3 regions of the Mannheimia pernigra genome follow, and region 2 is predicted to be linked to each of the others. Evidence: riboswitches for the same ligand, from Rfam matches in the RefSeq annotation. Region 2 holds a riboswitch; each other region holds the start of a gene.
The links. Region 2 has a riboswitch for thiamine pyrophosphate ahead of thiB (thiamine ABC transporter substrate binding subunit). Riboswitches for the same ligand answer to the same signal wherever they lie in the genome.

Region 1 (10,659 bases), 1.0 Mb from region 2:
AATGGCTTTTTCGCCTTGCTGGTATAGTCAGAAACCAGTGGCAACCAAGAAAGCGGCATAATAGTAGCAAGTTCTACTGCTGTGCTAAATGGCATTTCGCCTGAAATAGTGGAATTGGGTTGCCCATTTAGCACTTTCACGCTTAGCCATAACGTCAATCCAAACATTGCGATGAGTGTGGCGAGTTTAGATTTTCCCAGCTGATTTGAGCCTGTGAATAACCATAAAATAATCAGCACACCAAGCAAGACAGCCCAAAGGCTAAAAGCGGAAAATCCCCATAACGCCAAACTTAACGCATTGCTGATTTCAGCTCCTGTGTAAATCATAATTGCCGTCCAGCCAACAAGTTGCAACACATTGGCAAGCGAGAAAAACACTGAGCCTTTACCAAAGGAAATTTGTACCGTTTGCATCGCATTTTTTCCCGTTTTCGCCCCGATAAAGCCAGCCGCAAAAAATAAAATACCGCCTAGCAAATGCCCAAGTATAATTGCTAGCAAGCCTTGCCGCCAGCCGAGCGGTGCAATCCAAGTGCCAACCACAATTGCACTGGCACTAATGCCTGCCCCAGCCCAAATTAATCCGCTGTTAAGCGAGCTAAGAGTTCTACTCATTGACACCTCCATTTGCAAATTTTTCTAGATTTTTGACCGCTTGTTGCCACGCTTCCGCCTTGGTAATCGCACTCACCACCGCCGCACTGCCAACACCACAGCTCATCACCTGTTTGATATTTTTTTCAGTAATACCACCAATCGCTACCGTTGGCATCCGAAGTGGAGCAACCAAATCGACATAATTCACCAAGTTTTTCAAGCCCTGTGGTTGTGAATACATCGCTTTAGTTTGGGTTGGGAAAACGTGCCCAAAAGCGATATAAGAAGGCCTCACTGCTAAGGCTCGCATAATTTCAAAATAGCCGTGGGTGGAAACGCCAAGTCGCAACCCAGCTTGTTGAATTGCATCAAGGTCTGCAACGGCCAAATCTTCCTGCCCCAAATGCACGCCATAAGCCTGATATTTCACCGCAAGCTGCCAGTAATCATTCACAAACAGCCGCACATTATGTTGTGTGGCAAGTGCGACAGAGCGAGCAATCTCCTTTTCAACGTCTGCAAGCGGTTGATTTTTCACTCGAATTTGTAAAGTTTTTACCCCCTCTAAAATCAAGCGTTCAATCCACTCAAAGCTCTCAACAACAGGATAAAGCCCAAGCTGATAATCCGTCGGGGCAAACCCATTTTTTGGCAATGCTAACGGGGCATAAAGCAGTTCAGTTTGTGGGAAGAAATGAACATCGGTTGGATAGCCCGTGTGGCATAGTGAACTTAATGCTGTTTGCCCTTTGCCTTCTTTTTCTGATAAACCTTTTTGCAGATAAGCGGTGGCAACAGTGATGGAATCAGGCAAATCAAAGCCTTTTGCTAGCATCGCACCAATCGCTGAAGCAAAAGTGCAACCTGTTCCGTGATTGTTTACACTTTCTAAACGAGGGTGATGAAATACATAAATTTCCTTTGGTGTGAGCAGATAATCGCTCACCCTCTCGTTCTGCCATTCAAAGTGACCGCCTTTTGCCAACACCGCTTTTATGCCTTGTTGGAAGAGGGTTTGAGCAGCAGTTTTTACATCCTCAAAAGTAGTAATTTCCGTTTCGCTGAGTAAAGATAACTCCGTACCGTTTGGAGTAATTAAATCGACCAATGGATAAAGTTGTTGTTGCACCACGGGCAGTAAAAGGCTTTCCGACAAAGCTTGTCCACTGCTCGCCACCGCCACAGGATCATAAACTATAAAGCAATAACTTTCACTTTCCTTCCTAATTTTTTGAATATACTCACACAAAATCTCTACTTGAGATTGTGAGCAAAGCAAGCCAATTTTAATCGCATTTGGATAGCCTTGAATGAGCAACGCCTCAAACTGCTGGCGAAAAGTATAATCATCAACTGGCGTCACACAAAGCACACCGTGTGGATGCTGAGCGGTCACAGAGGTCACCACCGAACAGCCGACTAAATTGAAATCGTGAAAAGTGTGTAAATCAGTCTGAAGCCCAGCCCCAGCACAGCTGTCTGAGCCTGCAACCGTCCAGATAACCTTTGATTGTTGATGGAAATGATTAGAAATAGACATCGCAAAATCCTCTTTTAACGTTAGGGTTTGCTTGTCAGAGATGTGGCAATAGGCAAAAAATTGATGTTGAAACTTGTTCCCTACGCAGGTTCTAACCTACAGGTTCCACGGATCTCGCTTTTGCGATCTCAGCCTTACGGCACTCCGACAAGAGTTTTTAGTATAGCTTACAAGCGGTGATTTTCCACAAAAAATTTGCAAAATTATCTGGAAAATGAACCGCTTGTAATTAGCAGTTAATTTATCTTCCCGCAATTTAAACAATAGAGATACATCTGTGTTGGATCATTAAAGCGTGAAAGCATCTCGACTTGGTGTTGTGATTGTTTCAGCACCGGCACATCGAGCCAGCTGGTTAGGCTAACTTGTAACTGCGTTTTAAAATCTCTTGCTAAAGTACCAAACAAACTTTCATCTTGCTCTGCAAACCATTGCACGCCAAATTGCTCAACTTTCGCTTTGCTTTGCGCTTCACGTTTTTGGTTGATTAACTCGGATAATGTATCAAAAGCAACATTAAAATTGCCTAATTCATCAACTAAGCCGTATTTTTTTGCATCAACGCCTAACCAAACTTGCCCTTGAGCAACTTTATCCACCGCTTCTTTTGACATTTTTCTGCCACGAGAAACAAGTTCTAAAAAGCGGTCGTAGCCGTTTTCAATGGCTATTTGCAGCACTTCGCCTTGTGCTTTCGGTAAACGTTTTAAGCCGATTGGCTCTGCCAGTGGTGACGTTGCAATGCCATCTTCATTTACACCTAATTTTTTAGCCGTTTTCTCAAAAGTTACAGCTAAACCAAAAATACCAATTGAGCCTGTAATTGTATTCGGGCTGGCGATAATTTTATCGCTGGTTGCAGCAATCCAATAACCACCTGAAGCCGCAACTCCGCCCATTGAAGCTACAACTGGTTTTCCTGCTTTTTGGAATTCCTCAACCTCTTGACGAATAAGTTCCGATGCCACTGCACTACCACCTGGGCTATTTATACGCAAAATCAAGCCCTCTACGTTTTTATCTGCTCTAGCGTCTTGCAGTAATTTAACGATAGTTTCACTGCCTACGCTCATTTGATCGCTCTCACCCGTCATAATTGAGCCTTCAACATTCACTACCGCAATTTTAGGCACGTTTATCTCTTCAAATCGGTCGTTCAGCTCAAGGAAGTAATCCAGAAATTCAATGTGGTTATAATCCCCTTCATTATTTTCTCCAAAATGTTCAATCAATTTTGATTTACGCTCTTGATTAGACACTAAGTGCGTTACCCATTTTTGCTGTAAAGCAAACTGTGCATCATCACCTTTCGCTGCCTTATATTTTTCAATATAAGTGTCAGGCGATAAATTAATTTCTTGTGACTCCACTTTTCGATTTTGAGCGATCATATCTACCATTTGCTGCCAAGTGCCATTTAACCAGCCACGTGCATTTTGCTTCGCTTCTTCAGACATATCATCACGAATAAAAGGCTCAACCGCTGATTTATAAGTGCCAACACGGAAAATATGCGGCTCAGCTTCAATCTTGTCTAACAAGGCTTTGAAGTAAGTATTGGAGTAACTCAAACCTTGTAATGCAACAGCCCCAACCTTGTTTAAATAAATCTCATCAGCAAAAGTAGCTAAATAATATTGCTTTTGTGAATACTGCTCGCCAATTGCAATCACTGGCTTACCCGATTCTTTGAAAGCATTAATCTCATTACCGATAAAATCCAAAGAAGAAAAATCAGCATTTCTCAAATTGTGTAAATCTAATACCAAACCTGTAATTTGCGGATCATTTTTTGCTTTTCTAATCGCTTGAACCACATCAAAGGTTGAAATTTTAACAGATTCTGTTCCACCTAATTCATAGCGGATCAAGCGGTAAAAATCGGCAAATTCTTCACGATTATCCGCCAAGTAGCCATCTAAATTTAAACGTAATGCCCCTTGAGTAAAAACCGGCTTCTGTATATTTTGAGAAGAGGCCATAAAGCCTACGATTGGGATTAATAATAGAATAAATAAGATAAAAAAGAGATTAATAACACACTCTCTAACGCAGAGAAACATTCGATAAATCGCTTTTAGAACATTTAACATCGGAAATTCCTAAAAATAAAACAGTCTGCACAGTATAAAGCAATCACGGAATGAATAAAATATGCTATTCTTGAGCAAAAGAAGTTCATAAAAGGTGATCTTTATGCAAATCTTAGATTTATTACATCGTCGTCGCTCTAGTAAAAAATTTGGCAATAAAGCGCCAACACCAGAGCAACTCAAGCAAATTTTAAAAGCTGGGCTACGAGTTCCCGATCACGGTCATTTAAAGCCTTATCATTTTGTCGTCATAGAAAAAAGCGGTATGCCTCAACTCTGTGAGCTTTTCAAAGATGCCGTAGCAGAATTTGAAATGGGCGAAGATCGCCTAAAAAAAGCAGAAAAATTGTCTAATCAAGCCCCTGTAATAATTGGCGTGATCGCAAAACTGGATCATAACATTGCCAAAGTCCCAGCTTGGGAGCAAATGATAACTGCAGGATGTAGCGGTTATGCCATTCAATTGGCAGCAAATTCATTAGGCTTTGATACCGTTTGGATTACGAACAAATGGGTAAACGGATCGGCTCTTCGCTCTGCTTTTGGCTGCCAAGAACAAGACAAAGTCATTGCCTTAATTATGATTGGCTCACCTGAAGAAGATGGGCAGATTTCTCTGGCACCAGAAAGTGATAATTTAGATGGTTTTGTAAGCTATATTAAATAAGATGAAAACAATTTTAATCACAGGATGCTCTTCTGGTATTGGATATGCTACAGCACAGCACCTCAAAAAATTAGGCTGGCGAGTGATTGCCAGTTGTCGCAAGCCTGAAGATGTGGCTCGCCTACAAGCAGAAGGCTTCGATTGCCTTTTGCTTGATGTAACCAATTCAGCGCATATCCAAAATGCTTTTGATTATGTGCGTGCAAGCGGTCAATTAGATGCCATTTTTTGCAATGCTGGCTATGGTCAGCCTGGCTGTGCAGAAGATGTGCCACGAGAGGCGTTGCGTGAAATTTTTGAAACGAACGTATTCGGAACGTGGGAAATAATTAATCAGGCGATGAAAATTTTCCGCTTACAAAACCACGGCAGAATTTTAATCAACAGCAGCATTTTAGGCTTTGCCGCAATGCACTATCGTGGAGCTTACAACGCCACAAAATTCGCCTTGGAGGGGCTAGCGGATACGCTCAGATGTGAACTACACGGCTCAAATATTTATGTGTCGCTAATCGAACCTGGCCCGATTCAAAGCAATTTCCGCCCAAATTCGGTGGAAAAGCTCAAACAATATATTGATGTGGAAAATTCCTATCACAAAACGCTAAACCAAACTCAATACCAACGCTTAACCACAAAGGGCAATGCTAATCCATTCACGCTACCAGCCTCTGCCTGTGCCGAGGCTTGCTTAAAAGCCTTAAATGCTAAAAAACCAAAAGCACGCTATCAAATCACCTTTCCCACCAAGCTTTTCTGGTGGTTACGACGAATTTTACCCACAGCGGCTTTTGATTATATGAATCGGAAGTTTGGGGGATAACTTATCATCGCCCAATAGCATTTCAGCCTAATCAACTTCCTTACTTCTTCCAGCCTTTCAACGCATCGGCAAAGGCATTGTTGCCAAAAGGACTGCTGCTATCACTTCGCAAGCGGTCATTTTTTTGCGGTTTTTTGCCAATTTCGGGGGAATTTCGACCGCTTGTAGGTTCTACCCTCTCGGTTGGTTTATCATCTAAACGCATTGTAAGTGCAATACGTTTTCGAGCCACATCAACCTCTATCACTTTAACTTTCACCACATCGCCTGCCTTCACCACCGAGTGCGGATCTTCCACAAACGAGTTGGAGAGCATTGAAATATGCACCAAACCATCTTGGTGGACACCAATATCCACAAAGGCACCGAAGTTTGCCACGTTAGTTACTGTGCCTTCTAAAATCATTCCTGCTTTTAGGTCGGAAATGTCTTCCACACCGTCCATAAACACAGCGGTTTTAAACTCTCCACGAGGGTCACGCCCTGGTTTTTCCAGCTCTTTGAAAATATCGTTCACGGTTGGCAAGCCAAACTGTTCATCTACAAAATCTTTCGCATTCAGCGAGTGGATTTTCGAGCCGTTACCCATTAATTCTGCCAAGGTGGACGTAGTCGCCTGTAAGATTTTTTCCACAATTGGGTAAGCCTCTGGATGAACGCTTGAGGCATCTAACGCATTTTTTCCACCAATAATTCGCATAAAACCAGCACACTGCTCAAAGGCTTTAGGCCCTAAACGAGGGACTTTTTTCAACTCAGAACGGCTATTGAAACGTCCGTTTTCATCACGGAACGCCACAATATTTTGAGCCAGCGTTTTTGTCATTCCAGCTACACGGGCTAATAGCGGAGCGGAAGCGGTATTGAGATCTACGCCTACCGCATTGACGCAATCTTCCACCACAGCATCTAATTTACGAGCCAGCTGGGATTGGTTCACATCGTGCTGATACTGCCCAACGCCAATCGCTTTCGGCTCAATTTTTACCAATTCAGCCAATGGATCTTGCAAACGGCGAGCAATCGATACCGCACCTCGCAAAGAAACATCGAGGTTCGGAAACTCATTTGCTGCAAATTCAGAAGCAGAATAAACGGAAGCACCTGCCTCACTCACCACCACAGTTTGTGGTTTGTTTTCTTTAATTTCCTTAATCACCTCTTTGGCGAAACGCTCGGTTTCTCGGGAAGCCGTACCATTACCAATCGCAATTAATTCCACATTGTGCTTGTTAATGAGCGTGAAAATTGCCATTTGAGCTTCTGCCTCTCGCCCAGTGTGTGGATAAACGGTTGCAGTATCTAATAATTTACCCGTATTATCCACAACGGCCACTTTCACTCCCGTACGCAAACCTGGGTCTAGCCCCATTGTATTTCTTGCCCCAGCTGGTGCTGCCATCAGCAGAGCAGAAAGATTGCGAGCAAAGACATCAATCGCTTCCTCTTCAGCTTTTTCACGCAAACTGCCCATCAGTTCAGTTTCTAAATGCAGAGCGGCTTTGATTTTCCACGTCCACGCAATCACCTGCTCACGCCATTTGTCAGCAGGTTGATTATTGAAAATAACGCCTAAATGTTCACGGATAATTGTTTCACAATGGCTGGTTTTGCTCCCCTCTTCAGCGTCAGGATCCGCATTTAACGTTAGCGATAAAATGCCTTCATTTCTCCCACGGAACATCGCTAACGCTCGGTGAGAGGGTACCGTTTTAAACGGCTCGCTATGGGCGAAATAGTCACGGAATTTCTCGCCCTCTTGCGCTTTCCCCTCAATCAATTTAGATTCAAGCGTAGCGTAAGCGGTCAAATATTGGCGGAGTTTTGCAAGTAGCTCAGCATCTTCTGCAAAACGTTCCATTAAAATATATCTCGCCCCATCTAACGCTGCTTTCGTATCAGCTACGCCTTTTTCAGCATCCACAAAGTTTACCGCTAAGGTTTCAGGATCTTGTTTCGGATCGTTCCATAAGGTTTCTGCCAATGGCTCGAGCCCCGCTTCAATTGCAATCTGCCCACGAGTACGGCGTTTTGGTTTGTAAGGCAAATAGAGATCTTCTAGCTCCGTTTTGCTTTCACAATGCAGGATTTTGTCACGCAACGCATCAGTGAGTTTACCTTGCTCGTCAATCGATTTGAGAATGGTTTGACGGCGGTCATCCATTTCACGCAAATAAATTAAGCGAGTTTCAAAATGGCGAAGCTGGGTGTCGTCTAAACCACCAGTGACCTCTTTACGATAGCGGGCAATAAATGGAATGGTATTCCCTTCATCTAATAGACGAATGGCGGCTAAAATTTGATGAGATCCAACATTCAGCTCATTAGCAATAATATGGCTAATTTGAGTATTTAGCTCATTGGTTATTTCGGTCATTTACTTTCCTTTCAATAAAATTGCTCGTTGTTTGTCTAATTTTTCGAGCTTAGTTAAGGTTTCCGTTATTTTATTCAGATTCGGCTCTTTTTTCGCACATAAAATGATGTTTTCTAAAGTATCTGCCTGATGATAATAAGGTGCTTCGCTTTCAACTGCTTGTTCAAATTGATGATAAGCTTGCTGAAATTGACCTTGCTTACATAAAAAAGTACCGTAATTATTTAAAACATCAGGTCGATTTTTACTTAAATTTAGGGCAGTTTGATAGGATTTTTCAGCATTTTCAGTATCCCCTGTTTTTTGATAATAGTACGCCAATACCGAATAAGGTAGATAATCCTTTTCATCGTGAATCAGGGCTTTATCAATATTTTGTTTCGCTTTGGGGAAATTGCTCTGCTCTAAATAAGCCAAAGCAAGATTAATGCGAGCTTTCACCGCTTCCGATCGATTAAATTCTGCGTCAGAGGAAGGCTGAAAGCGAGAAGAACAAGCTGCTAATAAAAATAGTATTATACAAGCGGTTATTTTTGAGAAAAATTTTGCAAACATAGTGTTCTCCTACAACAAAGGGGTTAATTTTACTGTTCCACAAAAGCTAAGACTAGCGATTTTCTTCAAGAAAGGAAATTTTTTATATGACTTTTTCGACGCAGATCACAAAAAGAACGAAGGCAGGAAAACCTGCCTTTCATTTTAAATGCAAATTTATTGCGTTCTGACCTCAATTCCTTGTCCAAATTTACGTTTTTCAAGGGTGCGTTTGGTGCGGTCAATAACATCACCAGCCAGCTGTCCACAAGCCGCATCAATATCATCGCCTCGAGTTTTACGCACAGTGACAGTAAAGCCGTATTCCATCAATGTTTTTTGGAAGCGATCTACACGAGAGTTTGAACTCTTGCCGTACGGCGCTTCTGGAAATGGATTCCAAGGAATCAAGTTAATTTTACACGGCGTATTTTTTAACACCTCCGCAAGCTGATGAGCATGGTCGGTGCTGTCGTTGATATGATCTAACATTACATACTCAATAGTGACTTTACCGTGGTTAGCATTTGATACCTCAAGGTATTTGTTCACTGACTCCATCAACATTTTGATGTTATATTTTTTATTAATTGGTACTAAAACATCACGCAATTCATCGTTTGGTGCGTGGAGTGAAATCGCTAACGCCACATCTATTTGCTCACGCATTTTATCTAATGCTGGCACAACCCCTGAAGTTGAAAGCGTTACACGGCGTTTTGATAGACCGTAAGCGAAATCATCTAACATAATTTCCATTGCTGGAATCACATTATTCATATTCAATAATGGCTCACCCATACCCATCATTACGACATTAGTAATAGGGCGAACACCCGTCACACCAAAATTGCCGATGATTTTAGAAGCACGCCATACCTGCCCAATAATTTCTGAGACAGTTAAGTTGCGGTTAAAACCTTGCTGAGCAGTTGAGCAGAAAGTACAAGCCAATGCACAGCCCACTTGTGAAGAAACACAAAGGGTTGCACGATCATCTTCTGGGATATAAACAGTTTCGATTTGCTGCTCCCCCACTTGCATTGCCCATTTAATTGTTCCGTCTGCCGAGCGTTGTTCTACCGCCACCTCTGGTGCTTTAATTTCAGCAATACATTTTAACTTTTCACGTAATACTTTATTGATATTACTCATATTGTCGAAATTTTCTTCGCCAAAATGATAAATCCATTTCATCAGCTGATCGGCCCGAAACGGCTTTTCACCCATTTCAGCAAACAGCTCGCGCATTTCTTGGCGATTTAAATCTAATAAATTAATTTTCTCTTTTGGTTGCTCTACTGAGCCACAATCAGGATTAGTGATTTGTTCTGACATAAAGTTTGAAAGCCTCGTTATTACACGGTTTGTGGCAAAAGGTTAGTTTTGCGAGAATAATTTCAAAGGGTGTTAATTCTACTGATTCTTGCCAATTTAGGCTAGTTATTTTTTCTTAACGCAACAGCGAATATACGCTTGTTAAACAGGAAAAATATAACCTTATAAAAAACAAGCCTATTTACATTCAAGCCAATGATCTATAGAATATGCCACGATAATAATCATTCTCAACAAAATAAGGAGGCTGAAGATGAAATTATCAAAAATCAAAAAAGCTCTCGTATTAACTTTAGGATTTAGCTCAGCCATTGCAATGGCTGAACCATTCAAAGTTGTGACCACATTTACCGTAATTCAAGATATTGCCCAAAATGTTGCGGGCGACAAAGCAGTGGTAGAATCCATTACCAAACCTGGAGCGGAAATTCACGATTATCAACCCACACCTAAAGATATTGTAAAAGCCCAAAAAGCGGACTTAGTCTTATGGAACGGAATGAACCTTGAGCGTTGGTTCGAGCGTTTTTTTGAAAATGTGAAAGGTAAGCCAGCTGTTGTAGTCACAGAAGGTATCGTTCCAATGCCAATTACAGAGGGCGAATACAAAAACTTACCAAATCCACACGCTTGGATGTCTACTGACAATGCGCTTATTTACATTGAAAACATTCGTGCAGCTTTAGTC
Region 2 (10,659 bases):
ATTTAGCTCTACTATATCGAGTACCGTAAGGAATAGTCTTATCGAAAACCAATCCATTTAATAAAATATCACCTTCGTACACTTGACTTAATTTATAGAGATTATCCGTACTCGGATTAATGTCATTTTTAGTATAGTAAGCTGGCGTTTGCATATCACGAATATCATAACGTTGAGCTGTATTTTCAAATACTGTGCCTAAGTAGTGATATGGCGTAAAACGATAGCCAAATTTAAGAAATACGGAATTGCTTTTGTAGTCCATAGGATTCGGTGCAATTCTATCTTTACCTGTATATTCATTCGCAGAAAGCGTCTCTTTTCTATAGGGTATTTGAGCCAATTGTTGTTTTTCAGCTGCTGACAATTCAGGTGATTCCCTAGATGTAAAGTTATCATTATTGATCTTCACATCCGCTCTTGGTGTACAACTTGCTGGTGTCGAGCAATTATCTTTAATAATAAAGAAACGACCGCCTGGTTGCTCCAATTGACTACCAGGACTAAGATTATAGCGATTTTCATAGCCAGTTAAACGAGCAATTTGATGTTGGATATTATAAGCTTCACTATGAATTTTTGTTTCCTTAGCGTGACGATGTGTGGCAATCACTAAGGCATCAAATCCACTAGACTGACCAGCCATCGCAATTGATTGCATCAATTCACTATTTTTGCCTACATAGGCAGTTTTGGTATCCAATCCCCAATTTTGACCCTCTTTAATAATATCTTGAGAATCTTTAGAACGAAAACCAATTGCACCACCTAACGCACCTGATCCATATTCAGCAGAACTTGCCCCTTTGCTCAACTCAATCGAACGAATATTTTCATATTCAATTTCGTTGATTGCTCCGCCATTCGCCTGAGAACCTGAAGTATTATAGTGTTGTGCTTGTGGCAAACCGTCCACCAACATTGCCACTCTATTTTTATCTACACCACGAATAGCATAACCACTACTTGCCCCTCTCCCCTGTTCTACCACAGAAATACCAGGATCGTAACGTGTTAAATCTCGAATCCTCAAAATTTGATTTTTGCTCATTTCATCATAATTTTTAACGACTTTACCCAAGCCTGTTACTTCATTTTGTCTCTCATGAGCGTAGCGGCTCTCAGTCACAACAACTTCATCGAGAACTGCAGAATGATCGTTTGTCATTTGATGTTCATTAGCAAATAATTGAGAGTGTGAGACGGAAAAAATGACTGCTATAGCAATCGGCGAATAATGGAAAGTATGTTCTTTCATTGTTTTATTTATCCTTTAGATTTTACATTTTTTTGGCGAAAATTACCCGCTTGTTAGAGCGGGTAAGTCTTGGCTTATTCTCTACCTAGCGTTTTCCACCGAAAGTGATACTCACTTTATCTTTATTAGTTTCTGCACTATGCACAATGCCGCCTAATTCAGCAGCTTGCGGACCATAAAAACCACCTTCAAATTTGGCATTAAGATGAACAACTGTACCACCAGCTGTACTCTTATTATCAATATTAAAGCCTTTTTCACCCGTTTTTGCTGTACCGCTAAAACCATTGCCTTCAATCTTTCCATCTAATGTCAGCATCGGATTTGTCTCTAAACCATCATTCGCAATCAATTTACCTTCAATCTTCTTATCGGCAAAATTCACATCAAATATAGAACGAGTGCCATGAGCTTTATCACTTGGCGAATCACCACCTACACCCCCATTCTTACTACGAATAATTCCATCCCAAGTACCAGTATAACGATAAATACGAGCCTCTTTTGGTAAATCAGCAACTGCCGTACGTTCACCCACTAAGTATTGATGCCCGTCTTTATTATCTTGGCTGTCTTGTTCAAATGTGCCGAATTTAACATAGTCTAAATTATTACAACAGACTGAAATTTTGTAATCTTTACCATTTATATTTTTTGTTAATACTTGATAAAAATCCATATCAGCAAAACGTGTTTTTTCTTCTGGCAATAAAGCAATTTGAACACCATCAATAACTAAATGAGTTGCCAGACCAAAAGTATCCATATCTGATTTAGCCAAATCTTTCAAACTCACTTGCACTGAATCAAATTTCTTTTCGACCTTGTCTTCACCTTTTTCATCACGCTTACCCGCAAATACAACGAAAATTGATTTGTCATCTGCCAAAAATTTTCCCGCAAGTTCCTGAGCTTTATCGCCATAAAAACCGCCTTCTACTGTATTACTATCTTTACCAAAGTAAGGATCGTCTGTTTTTAAAGCCTTTGCCTTACCATTAAAGCGGTTTCCGTGGATATTCGCTTCTATCTTATAATGATCAGTAATTTCCTGCTTGTCCTTTTCCCTTGGATTTACATAGCCATTTTTAGTTAAAGTACCTTTAAGCGTTTTATCGCTAAAATTAACCTCAAACTTACTACTATGCCCTATAGGATTGCCTTCCACCTCTGTATTTGCTTGGTTGTTTTCTGGCGTAGCCCCAACATTCGTACCAGCATCACCTCCTTCAAAATACTTACTTTTATTTTTTGCAGATGCATTAGTAGTAAAATCCCAAGTTCCTTCATAAGTTGCTATTTGGGTTGGGAAAGCTTTAGATGGTTGAGTGCCTAAATAATAAACATACCCTGTAGGGCCTGTTTTTAGAAGACGAGGTTCTCCTCGTTTACTTCTCTCGGTTGCAGCATCTAAATGAAGGAAATAACCCGAACGAACAAATTTCATCTCTCGCTTATGATGTAATTTTTTTCCATCGTGAGTATGAATAATCAGGTCTTCATCATCACCAAGCTTTTTCACTTCTTCAAAAAGTTTTTTTACTTCTTTCTCAATATCTAACGACTCACCTACAATAGGCGTGATCGCCTCAATCGCTCCATTTTCCTCTCCTGTGCCACCGAAGAAATTACGACGTGGAATTTTAGTTTGAAATCCTAAGGATGGTTGAGCTGAGCTTTCAGTCGAAGATATCGTTCTACGTTCTGATTTAGGTTGGGCTGTTGAGTCTTTAGAAGAGCTAGAATGAGATGGGCTTGCCTTAACTGAATTGGTATCAAAACTACCACCGTTTGAAGTACAAGCCGAAAGTAGTACAGCATTCAATAAAATAACGCTATTTTTTATTTTAAACACAATTTTCTCCTTAATTAAAAATGATTACCATTTTATTTATATAGAAGAACTGTGTAAATAGCTAGATTATATTTTTTTAGAGAGCCATCTTTTAAATAATAAAAATTGAAAAATAACGCCCATCTTCCTCTACACTAAATGTGTGGAAAGCCGCCCAAATCTTTTAGTTTATTCACCATAGCACAAAATAGCTCTGTGGTCTTTTCGGTATCGTATAATGCTGAATGCGCTTGGTGTCCGTCAAAGTTAATTTGGGCAGCTTGGCAGGCTTTAACTAACACGGTTTGCCCATACATAAAACCAGCAAGTGTTGCGGTATCAAACATTGCAAAAGGGTGGAATGGATCACGTTTAGCGTTAATCCGCTTGATTGCTGCTTGTAAAAAACTCTGATCGAATGTGGCATTATGAGCCACAATAATCGCACGCTGGCAACCTTGTTCTTTCATCGCCCTACGCACCATTTTAAACATTTCAGGGATCGCAATATTCTCTGCCACCGCACCACGCAGGGGGTTATCAATATCAATGCCGTTAAATTTAAGAGATTCGGGGTTGATATTTGCCCCTTCAAACGGTTTGATATGAAAATGGCATTTTTGATCTTCAACTAAATAGCCGTTTTCGTCCATTTTCACAGTAATTGCCGCCAGCTCCAATAACGCATCGGTTTGAGCATTTAGCCCTGCCGTTTCAACATCAATCACAACAGGCAAATAGCCACGAAAGCGATTTTTTAATAGATTATAATCGGTTGGTGGTGTAGTCGATTGAGGGATAGATTCAGTTATATTTTCCATTTTATTTCAACTTAAAAATACAAGCGGTCTGATTTGCAAAATTTTTTACAAATCCGACCGCTTGTGACTATGTGAAAGGAATTAGTTTCCTAATGCGGCTTGTGCGTTTTTATTTTCAATAAATTCGATTTTGTAACCATCGGGATCTTCAGCAAATGCAATCACGGTTGTGCCGCCTAATACAGGGCCTGGCTCACGCGTAATATTACCGCCTGCGGCACGCACATCTTCAATCGTTTGATAAATATCATCAACGCCTAATGCGATATGACCATAAGCTGTGCCTAGTTCGTAGCTTTCCACACCCCAGTTGTAAGTCAGCTCAATGACTGCACTTTCGCTTTCATCAGCATAACCTAAGAAAGCTAAAGAGTACTTGTATTGCTCGTTCTCACTTCTGCGTAATAAACGCATCCCTAATACTTCGGTATAGAACTTAATTGAACGTTCTAAATCTCCAACACGTAACATTGTGTGTAAAATTCGCATATTTTCTTTCCCCCTTGAAGTTAAAAAGTCTTGCGTATTATGGCATAATTTGGGTTCGAAATCATTTTTCTTTATATTTTTGGGATTCCTTATGGCTCACGATAACTATACGCCGTCAAAACTTGAAATTGCCACACACGCCGCCTTGCCAATGGTGTTAATGTTATTTATTGAAATGGTACTTAATTTTTACGCAGCCCCACGCAATGCAATTTTTATCTCTCCTTATTTATTGGCGTTTTTTGTGACTTCTTTAATTGCCCTCTTAGTGTTATGGAAAGGGGAAATTTGTCGTGGGCAAACCAACCGCCTCACTTTTATTTTGCCTTTTTTACTGATTTTTGCTGTGGGGAATTTTATTTATTCGATTGGCTTTACCCCCAAATACAACCCAATGGCAATTGCAAGCTTTGCTGCCATTTTATCTTGCCTAATCTATTTCCGCTTGCCCGAAGATGAAAATTTGTATAACACACTGATATATTGTGGATTTGGTATTGTTACGATTGGTATCATTGAATATTTAGCCATTTATTGGTTTGAGCTACGCTCACTATTTAATGGCATTCGTGCTAATAACTTCGCTCAAGTATTGCTCGGTATTTTATTAGCGGGTTGGTATTTAATGTTGGCAAAAAGCCGTTTAGAGGTTTTCTTGAAATTATTAGTCAAAGCCGCCTTGATTGCGTTGATACTCAACTACTGCTGGTCAGCATTCGTGCTATATCAATATCTACAAGTAATGCCTGAAATGTCGTTACTGCCATTTAGTCTCTATTTTGTCGCACAATTTGTTATTTTATCTATGTTGGCGTGGCTATTACTGGGAAAAAATATCAAAAATCCGACCGCTTGGACTATCTCAACCTTCCTTTCGATCTTATACCCTTTCACGAATGTGGTCATCTAACAAATCGTACAATTACCGTAATATTGCGGTAATTGCTTTTTTATTCAAATTCAGCTCGCTTCGCAACTCTTTTAATTATCTAGTGATTCGTTGAATCTAACCATTTGATGATCTTTAAATTGCTGATAAATATCGGCTAACTTTTCCCCTGTAGGTAATACCAATTCAGGATTTAAATCAAACATAGGTACAATCACAAATTCACGATTTTTCATTTCAATATGCGGCACAGTTAAACGCTCGGTTTGAATTTGCTGATTGCCGTACAAAATAATATCTAAATCTAAAGTCCGCTCACCCCAACGGCGTAAACGCACCCTACCTTGTTCATTTTCGATACTTTGTAGTTTGTCTAATAGTGCTATTGGCGACAAGTCTGTTTCAAATTTCACCACTGCATTTACATAATTGGGTTGATCTTGCGGCCCAATCGGTTTCGAGCCGTAAAAAGGGCTGCTTTCCAAACGAATGGCAAATTTTTTCAATTTTCCGACCGCTTGTTTGATTTGTTCTAGCGGATCATCTAGGTTTGAGCCTAAGGCAATATAAACGGTTTCCATAGTTTTCCTTTGTAAAAACGGGCAGTCAGATTGGTCTGCCCGACGAAATTATTCTGCCTTTGCCGATTTTGGCTTTTTCTTAAAGGTTCTACGGCGGCGTTTTTTCTTCTGTTCAAGCTGAGCCTGTGGTAAATGACGAAAAGATTTTAATAACTCGCCACGTTGTACATCATTACTAAATTGGTACTCGTGCCACCACGCAGAGAGTTCAACCAAATCGCCGCCCTCAATTTCTGCACGCATAACCAATAAATCAAACCCTGCACGAAACTTAATATGTTCTGATGTTTGCTGTGGACGATTGCCTGCACGCTTCGTCATCTGGAATTGCAACGCCCAAATATCGCGAATGACTGAGGTATGACGGCGATGTAAAGCGATAGCCTTACAACTCTCTGCCAAAATATCATTTGCTGCAAGTAGCATCGCATCGTGATTGTTGAAACCACCTTCATTTTTAAGCTGTTCTATTTTTTCACACAATGGATACCAAAGCAGTGCCGCAAATAAAAAAGCAGGATTGACAGGCAATTTATCAGCAATACGTTCATCCGTCGAATTTAACGCTTTAATAATCATACGCTCAGCATTAGAGTCGTTTTTTGGGGTGAAAAATGGCGTTAAAACGGGGAATAAAAATTGCCACAAATTATACTCACGCAAGAGCTGATAAGTTTTTAGCCCTACGCCTGTTTGCAATAGCTTTAACGACTCATCAAATAAACGAGCCGCTGGAATATTCGTTAGCAGTACCGCCATATCACGAATTGGATCCTGCGTTGGTTTATCCAAAAACATATCTAGCTTCGCCATAAAACGAATTGCTCTGAGTAGCCGTACAGGATCTTCTTGATAGCGAATAGCAGGCTCACCAATCAAGCATAATTTACCCGCTCGTAAATCTTCAATACCGCTAAAAAAATCAAAAATTAAATTACGTTTAGTGTCGTAATATAAAGCATTAACCGTAAAATCTCGTCGTTCGGCATCATCTCTTAACGTGCCATAGACGTTATCACGAAGTAACATTCCCTCATCGCTGACTTTTGAAATTTTATCATTACGGTGAGATTCGTGCCCTGCTCGGAAAGTTGCCACCTCAAAAATTTCACGCCCATACATAATATGTGCTAAACGAAAACGACGACCAATTAATCGGCATTGTCTGCCAAAAATACGTTGAATTTCTTCTGGACGAGCATTCGTTGCAATATCAAAATCTTTTGGTTTTTTCTCAAACAGAAGATCTCGAATACAGCCGCCTACGATGTAGGCTTCAAAGCCAGCAATATGCAATTTATCGACAATAGAAAGTGCATTTTTAGGAAATCCCTTCGGGCTAATGCCGTATTGTGAAGCATTCACCACAAATTTTTTATGCACTATATGTGATGGTGCATTATGATGCCCTTTCTCTCTGTTTGACTGACTTTTTGATTCTGTAAATTTAGGCGTAGCACGCTTTGAGCGATGATGGCTTTGCTCGCTCACCACTTGCTTCTCTCTTGCCTGGTTTTCATTTTCCGTATTTCGTTTTTTCGGTTTGGAAAACAATGACTTAATATAATTAAAAATAATACACCTCTAAATAGTAAATGCCTCTTAAAAAAGAGGCATTATGCACAAATTATAAACCTAATTGCTTTTCTCGAATTTCAGCTAAGGTTTTACAATCAATACATAAATCTGCTGTTGGGCGAGCTTCTAAGCGTTTTATCCCAATCTCCACACCGCAGGTTTCGCAAAAACCATAATCATCTTCTTGGATTTTATACAATGTTTGCTCAATTTTTTTCAACAATTTACGTTCGCGATCACGATTACGAAGCTCTAAGCTAAATTCTTCTTCTTGGCTTGCACGGTCGTTAGGATCAGCAAAGTTCGTCATATCTTCTTGAAGCTGGCTTTTAGTGCGTTCTGCTTCTTCCATAATTTGACTATGCCAAGCTTTTAGAATTTTATTGAAATGCTCACGTTGAGCTTCATTCATATATTCTTCATCTTTTTTAGCTTCATAGGGCTGCACGCCTGCTAATGCCAATAATCCGAGAGAGGTGGTTTTAGCCGCTTCAGTCATAGATTTACTCCTTGTTTGGAATTTTATTGTTAAATTATTCCCGAATAACAAACTAACTTCCTTGTAACTACTTTATACGAAAAAAATCAAATCTTCGGGTTTTTAGTAATGGCGGCTATAAATAACACAAAATTAACTGACTCACAAATAAATTTGCAAGATTTTTACATTTATGGATTTATTTGCACACAATTATAGCCGAATATCAATTCGGCTATTTATCTGCCTATTTATTTACCAACTTTTTGACCAATCAGCAAGCCATTTTTGCACTACCTCATTAGATGGTGGGGTAAATGCTAATTTTTTATAGGTTGGCATATCTGCAAAAGCAGGGTCTGTTCCCTCAGCTAAAACAGGGTTCATCACATTATGATAAGAAATAATATGTTGTGACTCTGGTTGATGTAAAAATTCAAGAAATTGATTTGCTAGGGCTTTTTGCTTAGTCGTTTTTACAATAGCAGCATTTTCAACTTGAACTAAATGCCCTTCCTCGAAAGGGGCAGCGACATACTTATCCGTTTTTTCGTGCCACTTATGATATAAAGGAGAGGTGGTATAACTTAGCACGAGATCCGACTCCCCTTTTAAGAAAGCCCCGTAGGTTTCAGACCAGCCTTTACCTACTGTTACTGTGTGTTTTGCTAATGTTTTCCACGCGTTTGGCGTTTCATCACCATAGACCTGATTTACCCACATTAAGAAGCCACGCCCAACACTGCTGGTTCTAGGATCTTGATAAATGACTTTGAGATCTTGGCGTTCCACAAGCTCTTTTAAACTTTTAGGCGGATTTTTTAACTTTTCTTTATCATAAATAAAGGCATAAGACCCCATATCATACGGAAAGAAAATTTTGTCTTTAATCTCTAATTTAGTTTTGGCCTCAAATTCGGTAAATAATCCGCTTTTCTCTGCCTCAGCTTGTAAGAAATTATCAATACCTAATACCACATCAGCTTTGGTTTTTTTGCCTTCTAAACGGACGCGATTAAACATCGTTACGCTATCATCAAACGGCATAAACTTTAAATCGCACTGACATTCTTTCTCAAAATTCTGTTCCAACTTATAAGCAGGGCCATATTCAGAGGCAAAAGAGCTGTAAGTATAAACTGTTAGTGTTGGTTGATTGGCAAATGCCGTAGCAGTCAGTAATGCCAGTGAAGATAAAATCAATTTCATAAAAAAGTCCTTCTAAAATTAAGTAGATAGAAGGATTTAAGAAAGGCAAAGTTGCTTATCTCAAATCCCTACGCTGATATTAATCAGATCAGGTTCTATGGGTATTTCTCAGCTACAAGCGGTTTGATTTGTATAAAATTTTGCAAATTTTTACCTAAAAACAACCGCTTGTTGCACCCCAATGAGAACGCCTTATTGTAAAAAGTTTATCGACTAATTTCAATCATCGCAAACGTTTGCTATTTAATAAAAAACGCATTATACTACCGCCCTAGTCCAAACAAGGAACTAGAAATGAATTCTCTTATTTTCAAAACACAAAATGCTAAACAGCTACGCATCGTTTTTCGAGGCGTAGCTGTTTTTTTATTCATTTCTAAATATTAAAAATCGCTGTAAAGCGATTTTTTTGTAATATCAGCTCAATTAAGAGCAACTACCTAAGCCGATTTTTAAACCCAAATTGATAATATTGAAAAGGAATAGCATATATGAGCCTGTTGATTCGCACCTTAAAAGGTCATATTCGTGATGAAATAATCAAACAAGGAGGCTGGGTTAATGCACACGCTCACGCAGACCGTGCATTTACGATGACACCAGAGAAAATCACCGTTTACCAAAATGCGAATCTACAACAAAAATGGGATTTAGTCGATGAAGTTAAACGCAATTCAAGCGTTGATGACTACTACCGTCGCTTTTCACAAGCAATTGAGTTAATGATTTCACAAGGCGTAACTGCATTCGGAACTTTTGTTGATATCGATCAGGTATGTGAAGATAGAGCTATTATTGCTGCCCATAAAGCACGTGAAGTGTATAAAAATGATATTATCCTAAAATTTGCCAACCAAACTTTAAAAGGTGTTATTGAGCCAACTGCGAAAAAATGGTTCGATATTGGCTCGGAAATGGTCGATATTATTGGAGGGCTGCCCTATCGTGATGAACTTGATTACGGCAAAGGCCTGGAGGCAATGGATATTTTAATGGATACCGCCAAATCGCTCGGTAAAATGTTACACGTCCACGTCGATCAATTTAACTCACCAACAGAAAAAGAGACGGAACAACTTTGCGATAAATCAATAGAGCACGGAATGCAAGGCAAAGTAGTAGCAATTCACGGCATCTCGATTGGTGCTCATCCCAAAGAGTATCGCAAAATGCTATATCAAAAAATGCGTGATAGCCAAATGATGGTCATTGCTTGTCCGATGGCGTGGATTGATAGTAGCCGTAAAGAAGATTTACAACCTTTCCATAATGCCTTAACACCTGCTGATGAACTCATTCCTGAAGGCATTACAGTTGCAATCGGCACAGATAATATTTGTGACTATATGGTTCCATTATGCGAAGGCGATATGTGGCAAGAGTTAAGTCTGCTTTCTGCTGGCTGCCGCTTTACTAACTTAGAAGAAATGGCAAATATTGCAAGTATCAACGGCAGGAAAGTGCTGGGCTTACAATAAAATTAATTAAAAAAGCGTGAGTTTCCATATTCACGCTTTTTAAA
Region 3 (10,659 bases), 1.0 Mb from region 2:
CACGCTCATATTCTTGCTTCACATCATCTGCAAACTGTTGAGCAAATTTGACCGCTTGTTGGTAATTTTCTCTGCTTAATTGATCGCGACTTTCCATTATATTTACTCTTATTTCATTTCTTTTTTTCGGGTTCGCCATAAAATGGCAAGAAATAACAAACTAAATAGCCCAACAGGTAAACCCCAAAGTACCCAAGTTTGTGACGTAAGTGGTGGGTTATAATTTACAAAATTACCGAAGCGGTCCGTCATAATGCGGATAATTTCCTCATTGCTTTTCCCCTCACTCACCATTTCATAAACTTCAATCCGCAAGTTATAAGCTGCAGTCGCGTTCGATTCAACCAAATTTTGGTTTTGGCACTGTAAGCAGCGTAAAGCGCGAGCAAGTGAGATTGCCCTCACTCGGTCTGCCTCATTTTTAAATTGAAAGGTATCCACCATATCCGCTTGAACTATGGCAGCCATACCAAATACAAGCGGTAGAATTAGCCAAATTTTTTGCAAAAATGACCGCTTACTTTTCATTACGTAGCACCTCTAACTTTGGCAAAAAATCTTGGGCAAAATCAGGGTTGTAGCCTTTTTGCTGGTAACGCACAATGCCGTTACGATCTATCAAATAAGTTGAAGGTGCTGAAGAAACCTTAAGCATTTGAATTAAAACGCCTTTTTCGTAGTCATCAATAATTAGGCTAAACGGATTTCCCCAATTTTCTAACGCTTTCAGTGCATCATTTGGGCGATCGCTGTAGGTTAAGCCGACAATCGGTACGCCTCGCTGTTTTAGTTCTAACAAAATTGGAAATTCTTTAATGCACCAAGTACACCAGCTCGCCCACACATTGAGAATATAAGGCTCTTTCGGTAGGCTGTTATTGTTCAAATGGGCGTTGCTATCGAGCAAATTCTTGCCCACAAATTCTGGAAATGGCTTGCCCTGCCAATCTTCCGTTGGAGAAAGGGCATCTTTATTTATGAGTGGAACAGAAAGAAAGCCTACAATGGCAATCAGGAGACACAGCGGAATCAGTAAAAATATTTTCTTCATTTTTTAGTCTTTATTTGAAAAAGAGGGTCTGCAATACCCCAACAACGCCAGCAATGCACCTAAAATCATAATCAGCCCACCAAGCCACAGGGCTTGTACATAAGGCTTGTAGTGTAGGCGGAAAGCATATTCTAGGTGACCAAATTTATCGCCCATTACAATGTAAATGTCGTCCAAATAGTGGTGGTATAGCCCTACTTCTGCCATTGTCATCGTACGAACATCATAATATCGTCTTTCTGGCATCACATTAGCGAGAGTTTCACCTTCTTTACTAATCGAGAAAACGGCTTGCTCAGCCGTGTAGTTTGGGCCAATTAAATCATTGTAATCTTCATATTTGAAAGTATAACCTGCTAATTCAGCCTGCTCACCTACTTTTAAGCGAACGCCGATTTCATCGCCGTAATAACTGTTCATCATTGCGCCAACCACGCCTACTGCAAAGCCAATGTGAGCTAATCGCATTGCAAGCGGGCGGATGTTAAACATAAATCGCAAATAGGGAATGTGAGTTAGAATAATCCAGATCGCAAGGCTTATAAACACAATTGGCAATAACACCAACTCAAAATGCGGTCGGGTGGAAATAGAATGATAAATCAGCCCTATAGCGATAGCAAATGCTACTGGAAATAGCCATAATTTCACTAAAATTTGTTTGATTGGGAGCTGCTTCCAACGTAACGTAGTCGCCAAGCTCATCATAATCATCAGCAATAAAGCAAGAGGGGCAAACACACTATTGAAATAAGGTGCTCCAACTGAAATTGCGCCCCAGTTCATCATAGTGAAGATCATTGGGTAGAATGTGCCCAATAACACGACGCAAGCAGCTACACTGAATAAACCGTTAATCATCAGAAAGGCGGTTTCTTTTGACAGCAAATTAAACTGAACTTTGCCTTGCCATAACGTTGCTCTAAATGCAAAAAGTGCTAAGGCGATAAAGCTGAGGCTGAAAAATAATATCAGCAACGCCATTCCACGATCAGGATCAATGGCAAATGCGTGAACAGACGTTAAAACACCAGAGCGAACAATAAATGTGCCTAATAAGCTCAATGCAAAGGCAAAAATAGCGAGTAAAATCGTCCAGTAATAGAACACCCCACGCTGCTGGCTTACAATTAAACTATGCACAAGGGCAGTACCTAACAACCAGGGCATTAATGAAGCATTTTCAACAGGATCCCAGAACCACCAGCCACCCCATCCTAGTTCATAATACGCCCACCAAGCCCCTAAAAGGATTCCCGCAGTAAGAAATCCCCACGAAATCATCGCCCACGGGCGAATCCAACGCATTATGGCAGCATCCATTCCACCTGAAATCAACGCAGCGACAATCATCGCAAAGCTCACTGCAAAGCCAACATAGCCTAAATAAAGCAACGGAGGATGGAAAATCAAGCCAATATCTTGCAACATTGGGTTGAGATCTCGTCCTTCTGGCGGCGGTGGAAAGCCTCGTTCAAAAGGATTAGAGACAAATAAAATAAAAAGCAAAAAACCAAGTGAAATTAGCCCAAGCATTACTAAGGTTCGATGAGCAAACAAGCGGTCAATTTTCGAGGAAAATGTACAAAATACGGCTGACCAAAGCACTAACGCCATAAGCCAAAACAGCATTGAACCTTCATGTCCACCCCAAGAGGCTGCAAATTTAAAAAAGTGAGGAAGTTGGATATTAGAGTGAGCAGCAACATAAATCACGGAGAAATCATCAGTTAAAAAAGCACAAACTAAGGCAAAAAAGGAAATGCTTATGAAAGCAGCTTGCAAATAGGTAAACAAAGACGATAACGCCAGCCAATGATATTGCTTACGAACTTCGCCCCATATCGCAAAACTGACTTGAAAAATGGCTGTAATCGCTGCCAATAAAAGTGAAAAATAGCCCAGTTCAGGTAGCATAAATTATCCAAAAAATAACCGCTTGTGAAGAAAAATTAGCAAAGAATATAATATACACTCAAGTAGATTTCCCTCTTTAGCAAAGAGGGGAGCGAGATCTCAAAAAAGAACTAGCTCCCATAACAATGATTTTATTCAATGTTGCCTTTAGCTTGCCACAGTAAGCTGCCCTGCGTAAAGAATAAAGTAACGTAAACAGAGTACACCGATTAAATCGAAAACAGAAATCAAGATAATAAATTTTACGTTATGCTTTAAGCGATGGCTGCCAAAAATATTGGCAATCAGCGGAATGGCAATACCGATGAGCATTACCCCAATCCAGAAAAGCGTTCCCCAAAAGCCACTAAGTGCATTCGTTAAAGCAAGTGATTTATCTGCTCCACCAAAGTGTAATCCTACGAAGAACGCAACAATTAAGCCGAGTTCCGTTACCATAATAGGCACTTCAAATTTGTGCATAAAGTAAATTTCGTGGCTTTCACCTGATAATTTGCCAGCCAGTAGCACCATTAAGAATGTTGCTGCAATACCCGATGATGCACCAGAAGCTAAGAATAACGCTGGCAATACAGGGTTATTTAACATTGGGTAACTAATTAACGCTGAAAGTAGGAAACCTGTATACGCCCCGAGTACAGCGGCTAATACAAATAAGATAAATTCAATCGGTTTTAGGAGTTTTGCCTCAAGCGTATCAATCCAACCTAACAATAATTTTAATGATGGAAGATAACGATTGATAAAAACAGCCACCCAATCTTTAAACATAATAGCAATCCAAACAAGCAAGACGGCCATATAAAGTTGGAATAACATTACCCCCATAGACATTACCGATGTACCACTGTAGTTAAACATTAACTTCCAGAAGGTCCAAGGCTTTGTTAAATGAAAAATTAATAACGTTAAACCAATTAATGTTGGCAATATGCCAAGTATTGCGCCACTACGAATAATCCAGTTCTGGCTCGGTTTTTCAAGTTTGGCTCCACTATTACGGTAAGCAATCGCTAACTGAACTGCTCCTGATGAAATACCCAGTAAGAACAAGTAAATAGCAATTGTGCCATCCCAAACAAGGTTTGGGGTTTGGAAAGGGACATATTCATTCATTATCTACGCTCTCCTTTACCAAATGGAATGTGATATAAGTTAGGCTCTGTGCCTAATGAGATCTTGGTACGATAAACAAAATTATGTTTCACTTTATGGAAAATATCGCTATTTGGATCATTCATATCACCAAAAGTTAAGGCTTTAGTCGGACAAACCTCAACACAGGCTGGTTGTTTACCCTCTGCTAAGTTAGTATCACGGCAAAAGTTACATTTATCGGCAGATTTTTTCTCAGGATGAATAAAACGAACACGGTACGGGCAAACCGCAATACAATATTGACAACCTACGCACAAATCTGCATTTACATCAACAATCCCAGTTTCAGAATCAATGAATGATGCACCTGTTGGGCAAACACTCACACAAGGGGCATGAGTACAATGTTGGCAAGATTGACGGAAAAATTCATATTGTACATTTGGAAATTCACCAAATGGCTCGCTACGAATAATTTCTAAACGAGATACACCTTCAGGCACCTTATTCGTAGTACGGCAAGCGTCCATACAAGCGGTACAACCAATGCAAGCAGTTTCATCGTGTACCATCGCATAGCGAATTTTCTTTTGTTCTTTCTCAGTAGCAAGAGTTATAGAGGTGGCAAGCCCTGTGCTTGCCACAACTGCGATAGCACTAGCCCCTGAGACGAAATCTCTACGGGTGCAAGTCATTATTTCGCTCCTTTTGCTTCTCTAGCTTTCATTTCAGGATTTTTGAATTCGCCTGAATGAATTTTGGTATGACAATCCGTACAAAGTTTAATGCGATCTTTTTCAGGAATGCCTTTCATTGGATCTTTTTCTGGGTGAATCTCGTGACAGTTTGTACAAGTAATTTTAGTTGCGTGTGTGTCGTGAGCCCAGAATTTCTCACGTAATTTCTCTGGAGTATGGCAAGCTACACAAACTTGGTTTTGTTCATTAATAGAACGCTCAAGATCTGCATTACTTGCTTTACCGTGAGGGTTAAAACGCATTACATCTTTTACTCCTTTACGGTGGCTTTCAGACATATTGCCGTGGCAGCTCACACAAGTGAGTTGCTCGCCAGTATTCGGGCTTTTCACCTCTTTTTGGAAATGTTTTCCTGCGTGATGGAAAGGTTTACCCGTTGCATTAGCAGATTCGTGGCACTGAGTACAATATTTGTTTGGGTCACGTCTTGCATCAGTCGCAATTTGTGCATCATCTACTTTTTCTGATTGCCAAAGTGGCTTTGGTTGTTCAGGCATTACCGCATTTGCACTAGAAATTGCAAAAAAAACTGCAAATATGACCGCTTGTACTGGGGCAATTAATCGCCCCGTTTTTAAGATTACATTTTTCATAGTTCACCTCAAGCTACATTATTTTGTATCTGCTTTTGGTGCATCTTCTGCTGGCAACAAGCCTTTCGCACGAGCTTCTTTTTCCCATTGTGGAACAACAGTTTTTAAGAATTCATCTTTCGCGGCTTGATCTTTAGGAATATCTAAACCAATTGCTTTTTGAGCTTTCTCTTTAGTTGAAATATCAGGAATTGCAACAGGCGTTGCTACACCGTGTTTCGCTAGTACCACACCAAGTGCCGCACGCGCATCTGCTGCACGATCAATACCCGTTGCAATAGTGCGTAACATAACATCTGGTGCGTGGAAGTGATTACCGTGACCTGCAGCTGAATAGTCCCAACGCCATTGGGCATGACGAATTGCAGTTAAAATGTCTTTCATCTCATCTTGTGTTGCCCCTGCGTCCCAAGCTGCTTTCGCTTCAAAATGAGCTTTCACTAATTGATCTTCTAAACGGATCATTGCCTCTTTAACATCGTGTTTATACTCTTTAACACGTTTTTGTAATGTTTCCTTACTTTGCTCGTGACAAGTCTTACAGGTTGATTCAAAGTTATCAAATGGATTACCGATTTTATGATCAGTATAAACGTTACCCTCTTTATCTTTCACTTTAGGCATATGGCAGTCAATACAAGTTACGCCGTTTTTGCCGTGAGTACCTTGTGACCAAACTTCAAAATCTGGATGCTGTGTTTTTAACATCGGAGCTTTAGATAAAGCGTGAGTCCAGTCGGTAAAATTGATTTCATCATAATATTTCTCGATGCTATCCACATCTACGCCGTTTTTCCAAGGGAAAGTAACATCTTTCTTATCTTTAAAATAGTATTCCACGTGGCAGTTCGCACAGACTGCTGGGCGTTTGCCGTGTTTGTCTAACTCTTCAAATTTCCAGCCGATAGTATTTAAGGCACGCAATACGTGAGGACGAGCTACTTGTAACGCTGGTTTACCTTGTTTAAATTCTTCTGAGTTAGTATCGTGGCAGTCAGCACAACCGATAGAGTTCACGATTTCTGAACCATATTTTGCCCATTTAGGATCAAAATAACCACGCTCACCTTTCTCTTCAATTAAGCGGGCGACATCAGGGCCTTTACACGTCCAGCAAGCCATTGGCTGTGGACCATCATTTTCATCTTTTGGTGCACCAGTACGCAAAATATCACGCACATCAGTAATCGCATAATAGTGACCACGGGGTTTGTTATAGTCTTTAGAGAAGGCATAGCCTGCCCATAACACCACATAACGTGGATCTGCTGCTAATGCACTACCACGATCTGTTGATTCGGAAGTTGCTTTCCAAGAGTTATATTGCAACGGATATTTTTCTGCAAAAGTATGGTTTGCAGAATTAATTGTTACCCCTAATTTTTCGTGTTTAAGTGCTTTATCTGTTAAAGACTCTTTTTTTGCTTCTTCAGCTAAAGCTGGTTGTAAACACCCCAATATTGAAATTGTCACCGTTATTAGGCTTTTTGCTAAAAATTTCATTTTGGTTCTCCCACTCAGATAAAAATCATCAAAAATATAAATAAGGATTTTGCCTATTAAATTAATAAGGAAATCCTATAACTCATTTGGGAGAATATTCAATTTAAATCAACTCGACTATCTCAAAGTGAAGATTTATTGAATTAAATCAATAAAACCCTGAAAAAATACCTCTTAATGGTTAATTTGAAATCTAAAAAGCACTTTTATTTAGTGCAAAAATAGAGTTTAAAAAATGATAAATTTATGGTATCTATACAGCTCATTTTTACATAATAAAAAATCTCAAGGACACAACATAATGAATGGTGCAAGATTAATTACTGAAAGCCTAAAAGCTCACGCTGTGACCACGATTTTTGGCTACCCAGGTGGTGCAATTATGCCCACCTACGATGCCATCTACGACTCAGGTTTAGATCATCTGCTCTGTCGCAATGAACAAGGTGCAGCAATGGCGGCGATTGGTTACGCACGCTCAACTGGCAAAGTAGGCGTTTGTATTGCCACTTCAGGACCAGGTGCAACCAATCTAATTACTGGCTTAGGTGATGCAGCCTTAGACTCCATTCCTGTCGTTGCAATTACAGGGCAGGTTGCCAGCCACTTAATCGGTACCGACGCTTTCCAAGAAGCCGATGTGTTAGGCTTATCACTTGCTTGCACCAAACACAGCTTCATCGTACAGAATATCGAAGAACTACCTGAAATTTTAGCCCTTGCCTTTCAAATTGCCCAAAGTGGCAGACCTGGCCCAGTTCTAGTTGATGTACCACGTGATATACAATTAGCCACAACGAATGCTAAGCCTATTGTCTATGCCAAAGAAAAAGCCTCTGCACAAAATAAAGCACAATTAGCACAAGCTAAGCAACTATTGCTAGAGGCAAAAAAACCTGTACTTTACGTTGGTGGTGGTGTGGGTATGGCAGAAGGCGTACAAGCGGTCAGAAATTTTGCAAAAATTGCAAATATCCCCTCTGTTTCCACCCTAAAAGGCTTAGGCACAATTGATCCAACCGATCCGCTTTATATGGGAATGATCGGAATGCACGGCACAAAAGCTGCAAACTATGCAGTACAAGAGTGTGATTTACTGATTGCCTGCGGTGCACGTTTTGACGACCGTGTAACAGGTAAATTAGATACTTTTGCCCCACACGCAAAAGTCATTCATATTGATATTGATAATGCGGAAATCAATAAACTACGCCAAGCACAAATTGCGTTAAAAGGTGATCTAATTGAGGCTGTAAATAGCTTAGCTCAGCCATTAAACATTGATTTATGGCGTGACAATGTGCGTAATCTCAAGCAGCAGTTTGATTTCCAATATCAAGAAAATAGTGGTGAAGGACATATTGATTCTACGGCGTTGTTGCACACTCTTTCAGAGCGTAAATCTCCAAATAGTGTAGTCACAACAGACGTAGGGCAGCACCAAATGTGGTCGGCACAACACCTCACTTATAATGATCCGAAAAACTATATCACCTCAGCTGGTTTTGGTTCAATGGGATTTGGTTTACCTGCTGCAATTGGAGCCCAAGTTGCTCGCCCTAATGACCAAGTGATTGTCATTACAGGTGATGGCTCAATTATGATGAATATCCAAGAACTTGGTACAATCAAGCGAGCCAATTTACCTGTTAAAATTTTACTGTTAGATAACCAACGCTTAGGTATGGTTCGTCAATGGCAATCGCTCTTCTTCCTCGGTCGCCACAGCCAAACAATTTTAGACGACAATCCCGATTTCGTTATGCTCGCTAAAGCCTTTGATATTGAGGGCGAACGTATTGAAAAGGCTTGCGAAGTTTCGGACGGAATTGACCGCTTGTTAAATGCCAAAGGGGCATATTTACTTCACGTTTGCATTCCACAAGAAGAAAACGTTTGGCCACTTGTTCCACCTGGTGCTTGTAATGCCGATATGCTAGATGATGATATATAGGAGAACCAAATGGCACACTACCAATTAACGATTAAAGCGAACAAACGCCCAGAAACCTTAGAGCGTATTTTGCGTGTGATCCGCCACCGTGGATTTGAGGTGAAAAGTTTGAATGTGGAAGAAAATGATACCGTATTTGACTTAAAACTCACCCTAACCAGCCAACGCCCGCTTTCACTATTAACTCATCAATTAGACAAATTGTTTGATGTGATCGAAATCAACTAATCTTTTTAATACCGTGTAGAAAATACACGGTTTTTTTCGCTAAAAACTGACCATTCTCTCCTCAGAACAAATTGTTTAGCAAGCCGTGCCGAAAAATGGCTTAGAAACAAAGTAGCGATAATCTACTTTACAACCCTTTTTTTAAAGATTATATTAGCCACTCATTTAGTCGGGGTGCTTGCCTTATACCCATAATGCAAGCTGAGAAATACCCGTTGAACCTGATGCAGTTAGCACTGACGTAGGAAACTAAAAGCAAGCCAAATCTCCGCTGTTCATTCCCCGTTTGTGTTGGTGCGTTTCTTTTTTCAACCTTGAGGAATAAACGATGACCAAATCATTTCAACCACGCTTTTTGCAAAAAATTCGGCAAAATCGACCGCTTGTTCACAACATTACTAATATTGTTGCAGCCAATTTTTCCGCCAATGGCTTATTGGCTCTCGGTGCTTCGCCAATTATGGCTGCAGCCATTGAAGAAATGGAAGATATGCCTAAACTAAGTTCTGCCTTGGTAATCAATATCGGCACATTAATCGGAAAAGAAATCGATGCAATGGTGCTTGCTGGCAAAACGGCCAACCATTTAGGTATCCCTGTTCTACTCGACCCTGTGGGCGTTGGGGCAACATCATTTCGTCGCCAAACCGTTGAAACGTTACTAAACGAAATTCAATTTACCGCTATTCGAGGTAATGCCGGGGAGCTAGCAACTATCGCAGGAGTAGATTGGCAAGCCAAGGGGGTTGATGCTGGAGAAGGCTCACACAATATGGTAGAAATCGCCAAACAAGTTGCTAAACGCTACCAAACCCTAATCGCCATCAGTGGTGAAGCCGATGTAGTAAGCGATGGCTTACGCACAGTTTTAGTGAAAAATGGCAGCCCAATGTTCCCACAAATTACGGCTTCTGGCTGCTTACTCAGTGCAGTATGCGGAGCATTTTTAGCCGTAGCAGAAAAAGATCAATACTTTAATTCACTGATTGAGGCTTGCACTGCTTATGCCGTTTCTGGCGAAATTGCCGCCCAATCTCTCAAATCAACCGAGTATGGACAATTTGCCGTTAATCTTTTAAATGAATTAGGCGCTTTAACAACAGAAGCCATCACACAATATGCAAAGGTGGAATATGTCTAATACTCATCACACACAATCAAGCCCAGCAAAAGTAGCAATTGCCTCAATGGTCGGTACCGCGATTGAATATTTTGACAATTATATTTACACAATGGCAGCCGTACTGGTATTTAATGTACAGTTTTTCAATAGTGATGACCCTGTATCAAACCAATTAATGTCACTTTCTGTGCTAGCTCTTGCCTTTTTCACTCGCCCGATGGGATCAATTCTTTTTGGACATTTTGGCGATAAATATGGCAGAAAACAAACACTTATCGCCTCGCTCCTGTTAATGGGATTATCCACTGTAGCTATCGGCTTGCTACCAAACTATGCTGCAATTGGTATTTGGGCAACGGTGCTGCTCTGTTTGTGCCGTATAGGGCAAGGTTTGGGCTTAGGTGGCGAATGGGGCGGTGCAGCCTTAGTTGCAA

Region 1: it holds a riboswitch for thiamine pyrophosphate, as region 2 does, so the genes downstream of both, thiE (thiamine phosphate synthase) here and thiB (thiamine ABC transporter substrate binding subunit) in region 2, are expected to answer to the same signal.
Region 3: it holds a riboswitch for thiamine pyrophosphate, as region 2 does, so the genes downstream of both, thiM (hydroxyethylthiazole kinase) here and thiB (thiamine ABC transporter substrate binding subunit) in region 2, are expected to answer to the same signal.

The regions. Positions count from the first base shown of each region.
Region 1 is NZ_CP055305.1:964,392-975,050, reverse strand. It holds gene cytX (putative hydroxymethylpyrimidine transporter CytX) at 1-617, opposite strand, end outside; gene thiE (thiamine phosphate synthase) at 610-2,139, opposite strand; TPP riboswitch at 2,200-2,296, opposite strand; gene sppA (signal peptide peptidase SppA) at 2,376-4,232, opposite strand; gene HV560_RS04780 (nitroreductase family protein) at 4,336-4,899, shown strand; gene HV560_RS04775 (SDR family NAD(P)-dependent oxidoreductase) at 4,901-5,722, shown strand; gene HV560_RS04770 (Tex family protein) at 5,763-8,099, opposite strand; gene pilW (type IV pilus biogenesis/stability protein PilW) at 8,100-8,654, opposite strand; gene rlmN (dual-specificity RNA methyltransferase RlmN) at 8,811-9,971, opposite strand; gene HV560_RS04755 (metal ABC transporter substrate-binding protein) at 10,225-10,659, shown strand, end outside.
Region 2 is NZ_CP055305.1:2,107,415-2,118,073, forward strand. It holds gene HV560_RS09975 (lactoferrin/transferrin family TonB-dependent receptor) at 1-1,258, opposite strand, end outside; gene HV560_RS09980 (transferrin-binding protein-like solute binding protein) at 1,344-3,113, opposite strand; gene rnt (ribonuclease T) at 3,248-3,913, opposite strand; gene gloA (lactoylglutathione lyase) at 3,995-4,402, opposite strand; gene HV560_RS09995 (hypothetical protein) at 4,494-5,312, shown strand; gene folK (2-amino-4-hydroxy-6-hydroxymethyldihydropteridine diphosphokinase) at 5,384-5,872, opposite strand; gene pcnB (polynucleotide adenylyltransferase PcnB) at 5,921-7,366, opposite strand; gene dksA (RNA polymerase-binding protein DksA) at 7,500-7,949, opposite strand; gene thiB (thiamine ABC transporter substrate binding subunit) at 8,184-9,137, opposite strand; TPP riboswitch at 9,185-9,328, opposite strand; gene HV560_RS10020 (amidohydrolase family protein) at 9,629-10,615, shown strand.
Region 3 is NZ_CP055305.1:976,584-987,242, reverse strand. It holds gene HV560_RS04855 (TPR domain-containing protein) at 1-97, opposite strand, end outside; gene nrfF (heme lyase NrfEFG subunit NrfF) at 109-528, opposite strand; gene HV560_RS04845 (redoxin family protein) at 518-1,051, opposite strand; gene nrfE (heme lyase NrfEFG subunit NrfE) at 1,055-2,968, opposite strand; gene nrfD (cytochrome c nitrite reductase subunit NrfD) at 3,116-4,084, opposite strand; gene nrfC (cytochrome c nitrite reductase Fe-S protein) at 4,084-4,761, opposite strand; gene nrfB (cytochrome c nitrite reductase pentaheme subunit) at 4,761-5,417, opposite strand; gene nrfA (ammonia-forming nitrite reductase cytochrome c552 subunit) at 5,436-6,920, opposite strand; gene ilvG (acetolactate synthase 2 catalytic subunit) at 7,222-8,874, shown strand; gene ilvM (acetolactate synthase 2 small subunit) at 8,884-9,102, shown strand; TPP riboswitch at 9,263-9,367, shown strand; gene thiM (hydroxyethylthiazole kinase) at 9,431-10,243, shown strand; gene HV560_RS04800 (MFS transporter) at 10,236-10,659, shown strand, end outside.